DNA from 4 places in the Streptomyces javensis genome. Region 3 is predicted to be linked to each of the others. Evidence: riboswitches for the same ligand, from Rfam matches in the RefSeq annotation. Region 3 holds a riboswitch; each other region holds the start of a gene.
The links. Region 3 has a riboswitch for cyclic di-AMP ahead of ABD329_RS42375 (M23 family metallopeptidase). Riboswitches for the same ligand answer to the same signal wherever they lie in the genome.
Positions count from the first base shown of each region.

Region 1: another riboswitch for cyclic di-AMP. It lies ahead of ABD329_RS08585 (C40 family peptidase); the one in region 3 lies ahead of ABD329_RS42375 (M23 family metallopeptidase).
Region 2: another riboswitch for cyclic di-AMP. It lies ahead of ABD329_RS33975 (LysM peptidoglycan-binding domain-containing protein); the one in region 3 lies ahead of ABD329_RS42375 (M23 family metallopeptidase).
Region 4: another riboswitch for cyclic di-AMP. It lies ahead of ABD329_RS24640 (M23 family metallopeptidase); the one in region 3 lies ahead of ABD329_RS42375 (M23 family metallopeptidase).

Region 1 covers NZ_BAAAIF010000006.1:122,819-126,069, reverse strand. The annotation lists gene ABD329_RS08590 (L,D-transpeptidase) at 1-402, shown strand, start outside; gene ABD329_RS08585 (C40 family peptidase) at 508-1,671, opposite strand; cyclic di-AMP (ydaO/yuaA leader) riboswitch at 1,680-1,865, opposite strand; gene pcrA (DNA helicase PcrA) at 2,024-3,251, shown strand, end outside.
Region 2 covers NZ_BAAAIF010000052.1:29,832-33,082, forward strand. The annotation lists gene ABD329_RS33970 (transglycosylase family protein) at 23-1,036, shown strand; cyclic di-AMP (ydaO/yuaA leader) riboswitch at 1,292-1,459, shown strand; gene ABD329_RS33975 (LysM peptidoglycan-binding domain-containing protein) at 1,466-2,164, shown strand; gene eno (phosphopyruvate hydratase) at 2,378-3,251, shown strand, end outside.
Region 3 covers NZ_BAAAIF010000087.1:33,417-36,667, reverse strand. The annotation lists gene ABD329_RS42380 (aldo/keto reductase) at 1-229, opposite strand, end outside; gene ABD329_RS42375 (M23 family metallopeptidase) at 356-1,585, opposite strand; cyclic di-AMP (ydaO/yuaA leader) riboswitch at 1,597-1,732, opposite strand; gene ABD329_RS42370 (PP2C family protein-serine/threonine phosphatase) at 1,990-3,251, opposite strand, start outside.
Region 4 covers NZ_BAAAIF010000029.1:4,644-7,894, reverse strand. The annotation lists gene ABD329_RS24645 (GntR family transcriptional regulator) at 1-647, opposite strand, end outside; gene ABD329_RS24640 (M23 family metallopeptidase) at 893-1,693, opposite strand; cyclic di-AMP (ydaO/yuaA leader) riboswitch at 1,707-1,872, opposite strand; gene ABD329_RS24635 (M16 family metallopeptidase) at 2,157-3,251, opposite strand, start outside.

The DNA.
Region 1 (3,251 bases), on a different contig from region 3:
GCCGGGCACAACCCGAACGCGGCGAAGAAGTGCCCGACCAACAAGGGCCGCATCGCCTGCGTCGACCTCACCCGCCAGCTGAGCTGGGTCCAGGACGGCTCCCGGCTGGTCTACGGGCCGGTGCCGGTGCGATCCGGGCGGGACGGCTTCGAGACCCGCACCGGGCTGAAGAGGGTCTACTGGCGGAACATCAACCACTGGTCGACGCTCTACAAGGTCGCCATGCCCTACAGCCAGTTCTTCGACGGCGGCCAGGCGTTTCACTCGATCGAAGGCAGCGTATGGTCACCGCCCGGCTCCCACGGCTGCGTCAACATGCGTAAGGGCGACGCCAAGAAGTACTGGAGCCTGCTGAAGAACGGCGACGACGTGTACGTCTACGGGCGCAAGCCCGGCACCTGAGGCGCTGACGGCGCCCCTGAGGCGCTGACGGCGCCGCTGAGCCGATGACGATGCCGCTGCCCGGGGTCCGGCCCCGGGCGGCGGCATCGTCAGGATCAGGGGGCCCTACGAGGGCCGCACGCTCCCGTAGATCGGCATCTCCGTGATCGGCGCCTTCTTCACCACATCGCCCGGCTTCGGCGCGTGGATCATCATCCCGTCGCCGATGTAGAGGCCGACATGGCTGATGTCGTCGTAGAAGAAGACGAGATCACCCGGCTGGAGTTGGGACGTCGAGACCCGCGTACCGGTCTTCACCTGGTCCCAGGTGGTGCGCGGCAGCGAGATCCCGGCGGACTTCCAGGCCGCCTGCGTCAGCCCCGAGCAGTCGAAGGAGCTGGGCCCGGTCGCGCCCCAGACGTACGGCTTGCCGAGCTGCGCCTTGGCGAAGGCGATGGCCTGGGCCGCCTTGGAGCTGTTGGCAGGCGCCGAGGGCGTGGAGGGCGCCGTCGAACCGGAGCCCCCCGCGTTCCGCTGCTCCTGCTTCTCGCGCGCGGCCGCCTCCTGCCGCTGCTTCTCGGCCAGCTCGGCGGCCTTGCGGCGGGCCTCTTCCGCCTTCTTCTTCTCGATCGCCGCCAGCCGCGCCTTCTCCTTGGCGGTCAGATTCGCCAGCAGCCGCCGCGCCTCGGTCAGCTTGTCCTGGACGGTCTTCTTCTGGACCTTCAGCTGCTTCTGGGACGCGGTCAGCGAGGCGAGGCTCTCGCTGGCCTTACCGCGCTCCTTGGCGGCCTTCACCCGCTGCTTCTGGAAGTCGTCGACGGCCTGCTTCTGCCGACCGGTCATCCGGTCCATCAGATGCGACTGGTCGAAGACGTCCTGCGGGTCGTTGGAGAACAGCAGGGTCGCGGCGGAGCGGGCCATTCCGCCGTCGCGGTACTGGGCGGCGGCGTAGGTGCCGAGCATGCGCCGCGCCTCGTTGAGCTTCTCGGTGCGCTGGGCGACGGAGTCCAGCAGCTTGTCGACCTTGGCCCGCTGCTGGTCGGTGCGCTCCTTGGCGGCGTTGTAGCGCTGGGTGGCGGTCTCCGCCTGGTGGTACAGGGTGTCGACCTTCTCCTTCACCTGCTCGATCGACTGGGCGGCCGGCTTGGGGTCGGTGGGCGCGGCGTTGGCCGACTGGGAGAGGAGGGTGACGGATGCGAGGGCGGCCGTGGTGAACCCGACGGCCGTACGGCGGCTGTGACCGGTGAGCGGGGCGGGTATTCGGCTCCGCGGCTTGCGGTGCGACGCCAAGGGAGGCGACTCCTTCCGTGGACCGCCTACCGGGTTAGCTGTCGGGTTCGGGCGGTACGGAAGGTTGCCCTACGGCCGTGTCCGGGCGGCACTGTCCGTGCTGCACCGTTTCGGGCCGATTCACCCCGGTCTTGCGTTGTTGGGTCCCCGGCTCCGGGCGCCTCACGGCGTACCGGACTCGGCGGAGGCCGCCCGTGCCGACGTGGTTCGCCGACGGGTCCTCCGGGCCGCCTGAGGCAGGACGGTAGCCAACACGTGGGGCTCCTGTGAAGACTGGTGACCGTTATGCCCGAAACCGTTTCGTGATGTTCGGGCATCGGCTGTCAGTGGGGCGGCCTAGACTCGGGGAGCGATGAGCAGCCTCTTTGACGACAGCTTCCTGGCGGACCTCGGGCCTCCTTCGGACGAGGAGCGGCCACCGCCGCCCGAGGATTCGGCGCACCCTGGCCACGGTGGTGCCGAGGACGTGCCGCATCACCTCTTCAGCGGCGATTTCGACGCGCCCGTGCCCAGGGAGGGCCACTACCGGGACGGCGCGGCCCGGCCCGTCGTGGACCCGTCCGCCCTGCTCGAGGGGTTGAACGAGCAGCAGAGGGCCGCCGTGGAGCACACCGGCTCGCCGCTGCTGATCGTCGCGGGCGCCGGATCCGGCAAGACCCGGGTGCTCACCCACCGCATCGCCTATCTGCTCGGCGCCCGCTCCACCCACCCCGGCCAGATCCTCGCCATCACCTTCACCAACAAGGCGGCGGGCGAGATGAAGGAGCGGGTCGAGGAGCTCGTCGGCCCGCGGGCCAACGCCATGTGGGTGTCCACCTTCCACAGCGCCTGTGTCCGCATCCTGCGCCGGGAGTCGAAGAAGCTGGGCTTCACCTCGTCGTTCTCGATCTACGACGCGGCCGACTCCAAGCGGCTGATGTCGCTGGTCTGCCGGGATCTGGATCTCGACCCCAAGCGGTTCCCGCCGAAGTCCTTCAGCGCCAAGATCTCCAACCTCAAGAACGAGCTGATCGACGAGGAGACCTTCGCCGGGCAGGCGGCAGGGGGCACCTCCCGGACGGAGTCTGGGGGAGGTTTTGAGAAGACGCTGGCCGAAGCGTATGTGATGTACCAGGCGCGGCTGCGCGAGGCCAACGCGCTGGACTTCGACGACATCATCATGACCACGGTCAATCTGCTCCAGGCGTTCCCGGACGTCGCCGAGCACTACCGCCGCCGCTTCCGGCACGTCCTGGTGGACGAGTACCAGGACACCAACCACGCGCAGTACACACTCGTGCGCGAGCTGGTGGGCACCGACACCGAGGAGACCACGGCCGCCGAGCTGTGCGTGGTGGGCGACGCCGACCAGTCGATCTACGCCTTCCGGGGCGCCACGATCCGTAACATCCTCCAGTTCGAGGAGGACTACCCCACCGCGCGGACGATCCTCCTCGAGCAGAACTACCGCTCCACCCAGACCATTCTGAGCGCGGCCAACGCGGTCATCGAGCGCAATGAGAACCGCCGTCCGAAGAACCTGTGGACGGAGGCCGGCGCCGGGACCGAGATCACCGGCTATGTGGCCGACACCGAGCACG
Region 2 (3,251 bases), on a different contig from region 3:
CGCCATAGGAGAGGTCAATCGCATGCGTTCCGGTAATGGTCGACACCGTCGCCCCCGTCAGGCTCCGGCCATCATCGTCGCGGCGGGGGTCACGGGAGCGGGCCTCGCCATCCCCCTCTTCGGGGCGGCCGGCGCACAGGCCGCCCAGACCGCCACCTGGGATCACGTCGCCGAGTGCGAGAGCGGCGGTATGTGGAGCGCCAACGAGGGCAACGGCTTCTACGGCGGGCTCCAGCTGACCCTCGACATGTGGAAGAAGTACGGCGGCACGGAGTACGCCCCGCGCCCCGACCTCGCCAGCCGCTCCCAGCAGATATCCGTCGCCGAGGCGATCCTCGGCGACCGCGGCCCCGACGCCTGGCCGAGCTGTGCGCTGGGCGCCGGGCTCACCGACGGCGGCGGCGCCCCCGATGTGGACCCCGGCAGCACGGCCACCCCGGATCCGGGGACGGGCCGCGACGGGGACGACCCGGGGGACCGGGGGCGGGACGGCTCCTCCTCGGACGCGGACCGTTCGGGGACGTCCGGCGGCGCGGACAAGCCGGACGCGCCGGACGCGCCGGACGCGTCCGGGTCGGACGAGGGCCGGGAGGCGCCCCGCACCTCCAAGTCCCCCGACGGGTTGGACGGCTCCGCCTCGGACGACCCGGCGGCGGACGGTGCGGATTCGGGCGGCCCCTCGGACTCGGACAGCCCCTCGGCGTCGGACGACTCCAAGACCTCCTCCGCCGACCCGTCGTCCTCCGGCCGCCACCGCGGCGCCCCGGACGCCGGGGAGGGGGCCGACGACGGCGACGCGGGGAGCGAACGGCCCTCCGGGCGCCATGCCTCGCGCGGCGCTTCGGACCGCGACGAGAGCTCCACGGACGACGATTACACTGTTCGCCCGGGTGACAACCTGTCAGGGATCGCCGAGCACCAGAATGTGTCCCGGGGTTGGGAAGGGCTCTACGAGTCCAACGAGGACCTCATCGGGACCGACCCCGATCTGATCATCCCTGGTCAGCGACTTGACCTCACCATCAGGGAGCAGTGATTCGGGGGGAATTGCCCGATCTGGACCCGGTGAGACATACATCTCGTCACATTTTCCGGGGCGCACCTGGTGTCCGATCCCTCCTCACCCGGCCCCACCTGCGTCGATGTGGGCCGGGTGAGATCAATTACAGCCCCATTCACTGCCCTTGGGGTGTTTGAACGTTCTTGGAAGGTGTGTTTAACGTCTTTCCGCTCGCCACCGCGGGCACCGTCGATCGTCACGCCGAATCCTGCCGGCGGTCGGGGGGAAACCGACGCGTCAGCGCCGAAGGCAGGAGCGGGGGACCCAAGGTAGGTGCCGAGTGGCCTGTGGATACGGGCTTGTCGGCTAGGGGTGAAGCCGGGAGCGACCATCGCGACCGGCCGGGCAACTCACGTCCGAACCCGACAGCTCACCTCGTAGGCGTCGGTGAGGAAACGAACCAAAATGCTCAAGTCCAACGGGAAGCACCGCCGCCCCTCCAAGGCCACCCGTATCGCCGCGCTCACCGGTCTCGCCGGTGCCGCCGTGGCGGCACCGCTCATCGGGGCGACCTCCGCCTCCGCGGCCACCACCTCCCAGTGGGACCAGGTCGCGCAGTGCGAGTCCGGTGGCAACTGGTCGATCAACACCGGCAACGGCTACTTCGGCGGCTTGCAGTTCTCGAGCTCCACCTGGGCCGCCTACGGCGGCACGGCCTACGCCTCCACGGCGGACAAGGCCAGCAAGGCCCAGCAGATCCAGATCGCCGAGAAGGTCCTGGGCAGCCAGGGCAAGGGCGCCTGGCCGGTCTGCGGCAAGGGCCTGACCTCCGGCGGCAGCCCGTCCGCCCCGTCCGCGCCCTCCGGCTCGCAGGACCAGTCCTCGGCGACCACCAAGTCCGCCCCGGCCGCCCAGCCGGCGCAGCCGAAGGCCCAGCCGAAGGCGCAGCCGCACACCGCGCCCGAGCACGCCGCGCGGCACCAGACCCGTGGCCCGATCAAGAAGGGTGACGGCGAGTACAAGGTCAAGTCCGGCGACACCCTCGGCAAGATCGCCAAGGCTCACGACGTCAAGGGCGGCTGGAAGAAGCTCTTCGAGCTGAACAAGGACATCGTGGAGCAGGCCGACCTGATCTTCCCGGGTCAGCAGCTGCACCTCCGCTGACACCGGCTCCCGAGAACGAGCCCCGGCCGGGCGTGCCGCCCCTATGGCGCGCCCCGCCGGGGCTTTCCCAATGCATAAGAAATCTGGATTTTTAATCCAGAATCCGGCTTTTGTGCCGCGCCCCCGTCTCGTGGGGCGGGCGAACGCGGGGTGCAGCCCTCCCGGCCCGTTAGGCTCGTGCTGCTACCGCAGACCCATACGAAGGAGAACCTCGTGCCGTCCATCGACGTCGTCGTAGCTCGCGAGATCCTCGACTCGCGAGGCAACCCCACGGTCGAGGTCGAGGTTGGCCTCGACGACGGCAGCACCGGCCGTGCCGCCGTGCCGTCCGGCGCCTCCACCGGCGCCTTCGAGGCCCTCGAGCTCCGTGACGGCGACAAGAACCGCTACAACGGCAAGGGCGTGGAGAAGGCCGTCCTCGCCGTGATCGAGCAGATCGGCCCCGAGCTGGTCGGCTATGACGCCACCGAGCAGCGGCTGATCGACCAGGCGATGTTCGACCTGGACGCCACTCCGGACAAGTCCTCGCTCGGTGCCAACGCGATCCTCGGCGTCTCCCTCGCCGTCGCGCACGCCGCCTCCGAGGCGTCCGACCTCCCCCTCTTCCGTTACCTCGGCGGCCCGAACGCCCATCTGCTGCCGGTGCCGATGATGAACATCCTCAACGGCGGGTCGCACGCCGACTCCAATGTGGACATCCAGGAGTTCATGATCGCGCCGATCGGCGCGGAGTCCTTCTCCGAGGCCCTGCGCTGGGGCGCCGAGGTCTACCACACCCTGAAGTCCGTGCTGAAGGAGCGCGGTCTGTCCACCGGGCTCGGCGACGAGGGCGGCTTCGCGCCGAACCTCGGCTCCAACCGCGAGGCCCTCGACCTGATCCTCGAGGCGGTCAAGAAGGCCGGCTACCAGCCGGGCCAGGACATCGCGCTCGCGCTGGACGTCGCCGCCTCCGAGTTCTACAAGGACGGCACGTACCAGTTCGAGGGCCAGTCCCGCTCCGCCGCCGAGATGACCTCGTACTACGCCGAGCTGGTCGCCGCGTACCCGCTGGTCTCCATCGAGGACCCGCTGAACGAGGAGGACTGGG
Region 3 (3,251 bases):
CGCGGGAGGCGAACCAGTTGCCGAGGATGGTCTCGGACTCGCCGCCCTCGTTGCCCGGTACCCAGGCGGAGTAGACATCGGCGGTGTCGATGAAGTTGCCGCCCGCCGCCACGTAGGCGTCGAGCACCCGGAAGGACTCGGCCTCGTTCGCGGTCCAGCCGAAGACGTTCCCGCCGAGGGAGAGCGGGAAGATGGACAGGTCACCGATCTTCTGCGTGTTGTCAGCCATACGTCTTTACAACGGTTGACTGGACGGGGTTGTTCCGGGTGGCCCCGTTGAGACGTAAGCCCCGCTCAGACCTAAACCGGCGGCCCTGGCGTCAAGGGGGGAGAGAGCGCCAGGGCCGCCGGGGTATCAGGGGTTCAACCCGTGCTGGCGCAGCCAGGGCATCGGGTCGATCGGCGAGCCGCCGCCCGGCCGGACCTCGAGGTGGAGGTGCGGGCCGGTCACATTGCCGGTGGCGCCGACGCGGGCGATGACGTCGCCCGTCGACACCTTGCCGGAGGTGACCACCATCGAGGACAGGTGGCAGAACCAGAGCTCGGTGCCGTCGTTCAGGGTCAGCACGATGCGGTAGCCGTACGAACCGGCCCAGCCCGCCTGGGTGATGGTGCCGCCGTGCACCGCCTTGACCGGGGTGCCGGTCGGGGCGGCGAAGTCCTGGCCGGTGTGGTCGGCCGACCACATGTCGCCCGCCTGGCCGAAGCTGGCGGTCAGGGTGTACGAGCCGACGGGGAGGGTGTACTGGGCGGCGAGTCTTGCCTGGCGCTCGGCCGCGGCCTTCTTCTCGGCCGCCTCCTTCGCCCGCTGTTCGGCGGCCCGCTTCTCCGCCTCGGCCTTGGCCTTCCGCTTGGCGGCCGCCTCCGCGGCCTGGTCGGCGGCCTTGTCTGCGGCGGCCCTGGCCTCCTTGGCGGCGGCCTTCGCCGCGGCGGTGCGGCTGTCCTCGTCCGCCGCGTTCTGCTGGTTCTCGGCCTGCTGGAGGATGCGGGCGCGGAGCGCCTCGCCGGCGTCGGTGGTGCCGCGCTGCTCGTCCTCGCTGGTCAGACCGGCCTGGGAGAGGGGGGCGGCGGCGGTCTGCGCGTCACTGCTGTCGTCCGATGCCCAGGAGCCGATGCCCGGCAGGTCCTTCGCGGCGGGCAGGGCGGCCTTGACCTGATCGGCGACATGGCCGAGGTCCGGCATGGATATGGGGAGCGCGGGACGGTCCTTGGCGCTGGCCATACCGCCCGCACCGACCGCCGCGATCACGCCGACCCCGAGGACGGCGCCGCTGCGCGCCATGGTTCCGCCCCGCTGCTTGGCCACGCGGTGCCGACCGCGTACGGGAGCGATGGACTCCTCGGTGGGGTTCCACTCCTCCCAGGTCTCGGCCTCGAAACCGGCACCCGGGCCCTCGGGAGCGCCCTCATCCGCGTAGCGGTCGTCAGGGGCGAACGCGTAAGGGTCGCCGGGGGCGAATCGGCCGTCCCCTGAGCTCATCCCGCCGCCGGCGTCGAAGCCGGGGCCGTAGGCGGTGGCGGTCCCCAAACCGCCTCCCCGTGTTCTATACGGGGCCTCGTCCAGGACAGACCTGTTGGACGCCACGGAGGCGCACTCCTTTCCTTCCCTCTCGCCTACCGGGTTAGCTGACGGGTTCGGAGCAGGAAGGTCTCCTACGGGTCAGGTTCGACCCGATTCACCCCAAGGTTGTTGGTTCCCCGGTTCCCTTGGTGCTGCTGGTGGTGCGGTGCTGCCGCTGTGCGTACGGGATTCGGCGACGGCGCACGGTGCCGCCCTTGCGACGGTTGTGACGACCGCGCTGCGTTATCGAACGTTAATAGAGAGCGCGATGTGATTCCAAGCTGTTCCGAGGAATCCGCGCACCTTTGGCATGAACTTAGCGCTCAAGGAGGGACAGATGGGGGCGAGTCGACGTACTGGGCAAGAGTTGGCAAAACCGCATACGGATCGATCGTGCGTCAATTGTTATGCGGAGTGGGCTCGGTCGGTTACGCAGGGTGTGCGGGGCGGTGCGGTTGATCGGTCTCTCGTCCGTTGTCCCGGCCATTGCCGCGGGCCGGGGTCCGCCGGACCGCCAGCAGTGCCATGTCATCCGACGTCCCGCCACCCGTATGGCGCTCGACGTCGGCCACCAACACGTCCAGCAGCTCCTGCGGACCGGCGAAGCGGCGGCCGCGCAGCCGCTCCTCCGGGTCGTAGAACTCGCCATGGCGGTCCCGGGCCTCCGTGACCCCGTCCGTGAACAGCAGCAGCGTCTCGCCCTCCGCGAACGCCAGCTCCATCACCCGATCCGGCCACCCCGCCAACTCCCCCATCCCCACCGGCAGCGCCGACGCCTCCGGCTCCAGGGCGCGCACCGCGCCGCCCTCCGCCAGGAGCAGCGGCGCCGGATGGCCGCGGTTGATCAGCCGCAGGGTGGAGCCGCCACGGGGAATTTCGGCCACCACGGCCGTCGTGAACCCCTCGACCACCTCCAGGTCGGCCCGCCGGGCGCCCTCGCGCTGCAACGCCCGCTCCAGGCGGCCCACGAGCGCCTCCAGGGTCGTCTCCTGCTCCGCGGCCTCCCGGAAGCAGCCCAGGAGGATCGCCACGACCTCCACGGCCCCCAGCCCCTTGCCGCGTACGTCCCCGACGGTCAGCCGTACGCCGTGCGGGGTGTCCTGGACCGCGTAGAGATCACCGCCGATCGCCGCGTACTTCTCCGCCGGTACGTAGCGCGCGGCGATCTCCAGTCCGGCGAGCCGGGCGGGCGGCGCGGGCAGGACGGCGCGCTGGGCCGCCTCCGCGACGCCGCGCGCCGAGGCGAGCCGGTGGTAGCTGCGGCGTACGACGCGGTTGATCACCACCGCCAGCACGGTCACCGTCGCCACCGTGATGATCTCGGTGGCCGCCTGGGTTGGGTCCCTGACCCCGTGCAACTCCGCCAGCAGACAGGCGGTGAGGACGGCGACGACGGCCGTGACGATGGTCTGACGCAACGGTAAGAGCGCCGCGGCGACCAAAGGGGCGGCGGCGAAGAACGGCGAGGCGGTGTAGCCGGGCGGGGCGGCCAGGTCGAAGGCGATACCGCCGAGGACGAGGACGGCGGGGACCCAGCGGGCGATACGGCGGCCCGGGGGCTCCCTGCCGCCCTCCTCGGCCGGAGCGGGCCCCGCGGTGGGCCCGGCGGACGCGTCGGCGGCGGCACCGGCCGCGGCGCCGGTGTCGATGAGCGTACGGACGCGGGTGGTGGGACGGCGGCGGGCGACCG
Region 4 (3,251 bases), on a different contig from region 3:
GCCCGCGCGCGGTCGGCGTCGCCGCGCGCCACCGCGTCCACCAGCGCGCCGTGCTCCGCCCAGGACTCCATGGCCCGCGCGGCCGGGTCGGGGCGCACGGCGCCCTCGAGCGGCGTGGGCCGCGGCCCGGGAGCGGCCGCGTACACCCACGCGGTCTTGCGGCGCAGCTGGACGAGCAGCGCGGCCAGGCTCGGGCTGCCGGACGCCTGGGCCAGCGTCTCGTGGAACCAGTCGCCCAGCGGCCGCAGCTCGCCGAGCCGGCCGCCCTGGGCCCGCTCCCGGCCGAGCCGGACCAGCCCGCGCAGCACCTTCAGGTGGGCCTCGGTGCGGCGCTGTGCGGCCCGCTCCGCGCCCAGCGGCTCCAGCAGCGCGCGGATGTCCAGCAGATCGGCCGCCTCGCGCTCGGAGGGCTGGGCCACGCAGGCCCCCGCGTGCCGCCGGGTCGTCACGAAGCCCTCGGACTCCAGGGTGCGCAGGGCCTCGCGGACCGGCACCCGGGAGACGCCGTAGCGCCGGGCGAGCAGTTCCTCGGTGAGGCGGCTGCCGGGCTGATACGCACCGGAGACGATGTCGTCGCGAATCGCCGCGCAGACCGCGTGTGCCGAAATCCGGCGACCGCCCTGGACCGCGTTCGTATCCCCGCTCACTTACGGTCCCGCATTGTCGAACCTCCGCCTTAACGCCCGCGAAACGCGGCCATGGAATGCGCGTTGGACGACTCTATTCCACGCGGCCGCCATTTCCGATGGCGGGAAGCATTTCATGGATATTTTTTGGTCAGGCGGGTGGTGGCACGCCGAAGGCCCCGTCCGGCGGACGGGGCCTTCTCGGAAGTCTCGCGGGCTCCCGGGACCCCGGGACCGCGCGGCGTTCGCGTCGGACGCGCGACGGGTCAGACGTTGACGCCGTGGTTGCGCAGGTACGACAGCGGGTCCATGTCCGAACCGTAGTCCGGGCTGGTGCGGGCCTCGAAGTGCAGATGCGGTCCGGTGACGTTGCCGGTGGCGCCCGACAGGCCGATCTGCTGGCCGGGGGTGACCTTCTGGCCGACCGAGACGCTGATCGACGACAGGTGGCCGTACTGGGTGTACGTGCCGTCGTTCATCTTGATGACGACATTGTTGCCGTAGGAGCCGCCCCAGCCCGCCTCGACGATCTCGCCCATGCCCACGGAGTGCACCGTGGTGCCGGTGGAGGCGTGGAAGTCGATACCGGTGTGGCTGCCGGAGGACCACAGCCCGCTGGACGCCTGGTAGCCGGTGGAGACGTAGGAGCCGCTGATCGGCGACACGAAGGTGTTGAGGCGCTTGCGCTCGGCCTCGCGCGCCGCGCGCTCCTTGGCCTCCCGCTCGGCCTTGGCCTTCTTCGCCGCGGCCTCCGCCTTTCTGGCGGCCTCCTGGCGGGCGATCGCCTCTGCCTTGGCCTTGGCCTTGGCGGCGGCCTGCTCGGCGGCGGTCTCCTGGGACTGCGCCTGGGCCTCGATGTGGTCCGCGATCCCATCGCCGATCACGATCGCCTGGGTCAGACCGGTCTGCTGGGGGTTGGGGCCCCCGTCGGCCGCGAACGCCTGTCCGGTGATCCCGGCGACCACACCCGAGGCGACGGTCGTGATGCCCACGACGTTCGCGCCCGTGCGGATGTTGACCTTGGTGGTGCGGCGATGCTTCCCGGTGGCAGTGCGGGTGGACGCCATACTGAGGCGCACTCCTTTCCTTCCCTCTCGCCTACCGGGTTAGCTGACGGGTTCGGAGCAGGAAGGTCTCCTACGGACTCCTCCCCCGGCCGGGGAAGGCGCCCGATTCACCCCTGGGGACGTGTTGGGTCCCCGGCTCCCCTGGCTCGCGCCGTACGGGGACTCGGCGATGACTGTCCGGTGCCGCGGGTGCGGCGGGTCGCTGGCGAACAGCCGGACTGACGCTAAACGGGCCCGCTTTCGATCACCAAACGGTTCCGGTTTTTTGTTGCTCTCCCCACAAACCAAACAAGCAGTCAATCCCATAAACCGGGCATGTCGGATGGACTCCGGCGCCCTTACGGGGCCGGGGTCCATCCGCTGCCGACTCATGGACCGGGCGTCCACCGGACCGCCTGCCGGACCGTCAGCGAGTCGGCCGGACCGGCGATTCAGCGCACGGATCCGGCCAACTCTCCACGGCTCAGTTGGAGATGACCCGCACCTCGCCGATGCCCAGCGCCCGGACCGGCTCCTCGATCGCCGAGGCGTCCCCGACCAACACCGTGACCAGCCGGTCCGCCGGGAAGGCGCTCACCACCGCGGCGGTGGCCTCCACCGTGCCGGTCTCCGCCAGACGGGCGTACAACTGCGCCTGGAAGTCGTCCGGAAGATGCTGCTCGACCTGATCCGCGAGGGTGTTCGCGACGGATGCCGCCGTCTCGTACTTCAGCGGGGCGACGCCCACCAGGTTCTGGACCGCGACATCGCGCTCGTCGTCGGTCAGCCCCTCCTCCTTCAGCGTGCGCAGCACCTTCCAGAGGTCGTCCAGCGCGGGGCCGGTGACCTCGGTGGCCACCGAGCCGCTGATCGCCAGCATCGAGGCGCCCGCGGAGCCACCCGTGGGCGACGGGGGCCCGGAGCGGAGCACCTGGCCGAAGGCGCGCACCCCGTAGGTGTAACCCTTCTCCTCGCGCAGCACGCGGTCGAGGCGGGAGGTGAGGGTGCCGCCCAGGCAGTACGTGCCGAGCACCTGCGCGGGCCAGACCCGGTCATGGCGGTCGGCGCCCACGCGGCCGATGAGCAGCTGGGTCTGCACCGCGCCCGGCCGGTCGACGATCACCACCCGGCCGGTGTCGTCCGCGACGATCGGCGGAGCCGTGCGCGGCGCGCCCGCCCCGCCCGTCCAGGCGCCGAGGGTGTCCGCGAGCGCCCGGTCCAGGTCGACGCCGCCGAGGTCGCCCACGATGACGGCGGTGGCGGTGGAGGGGCGGAGATGCGCCTCGTAGAAGGCCCGCACGGCCGCGGCGTCGATGCCCTCGATGGTCTCCTGGGTGCCCTGGCGCGGCCGGGACATCCGCGACTCGGCCGGGAAGAGCTCAGCGGAGAGGGCCATCGAGGCGCGGCGGGCCGGGTTGGCCAGCTCATGGGGGATCTCGTCCAGCCGGTTGCGCACCAACCGCTCGATCTCGCCGTCCGGGAAGGCGGGGGCGCGCAGCGCGTCGGCCACCAGACCGAGCGCCTTGGGCAGCCGGGAGACCGGGACCTCCAGGGAGACGCGGACACCGGCGTGGTCGGC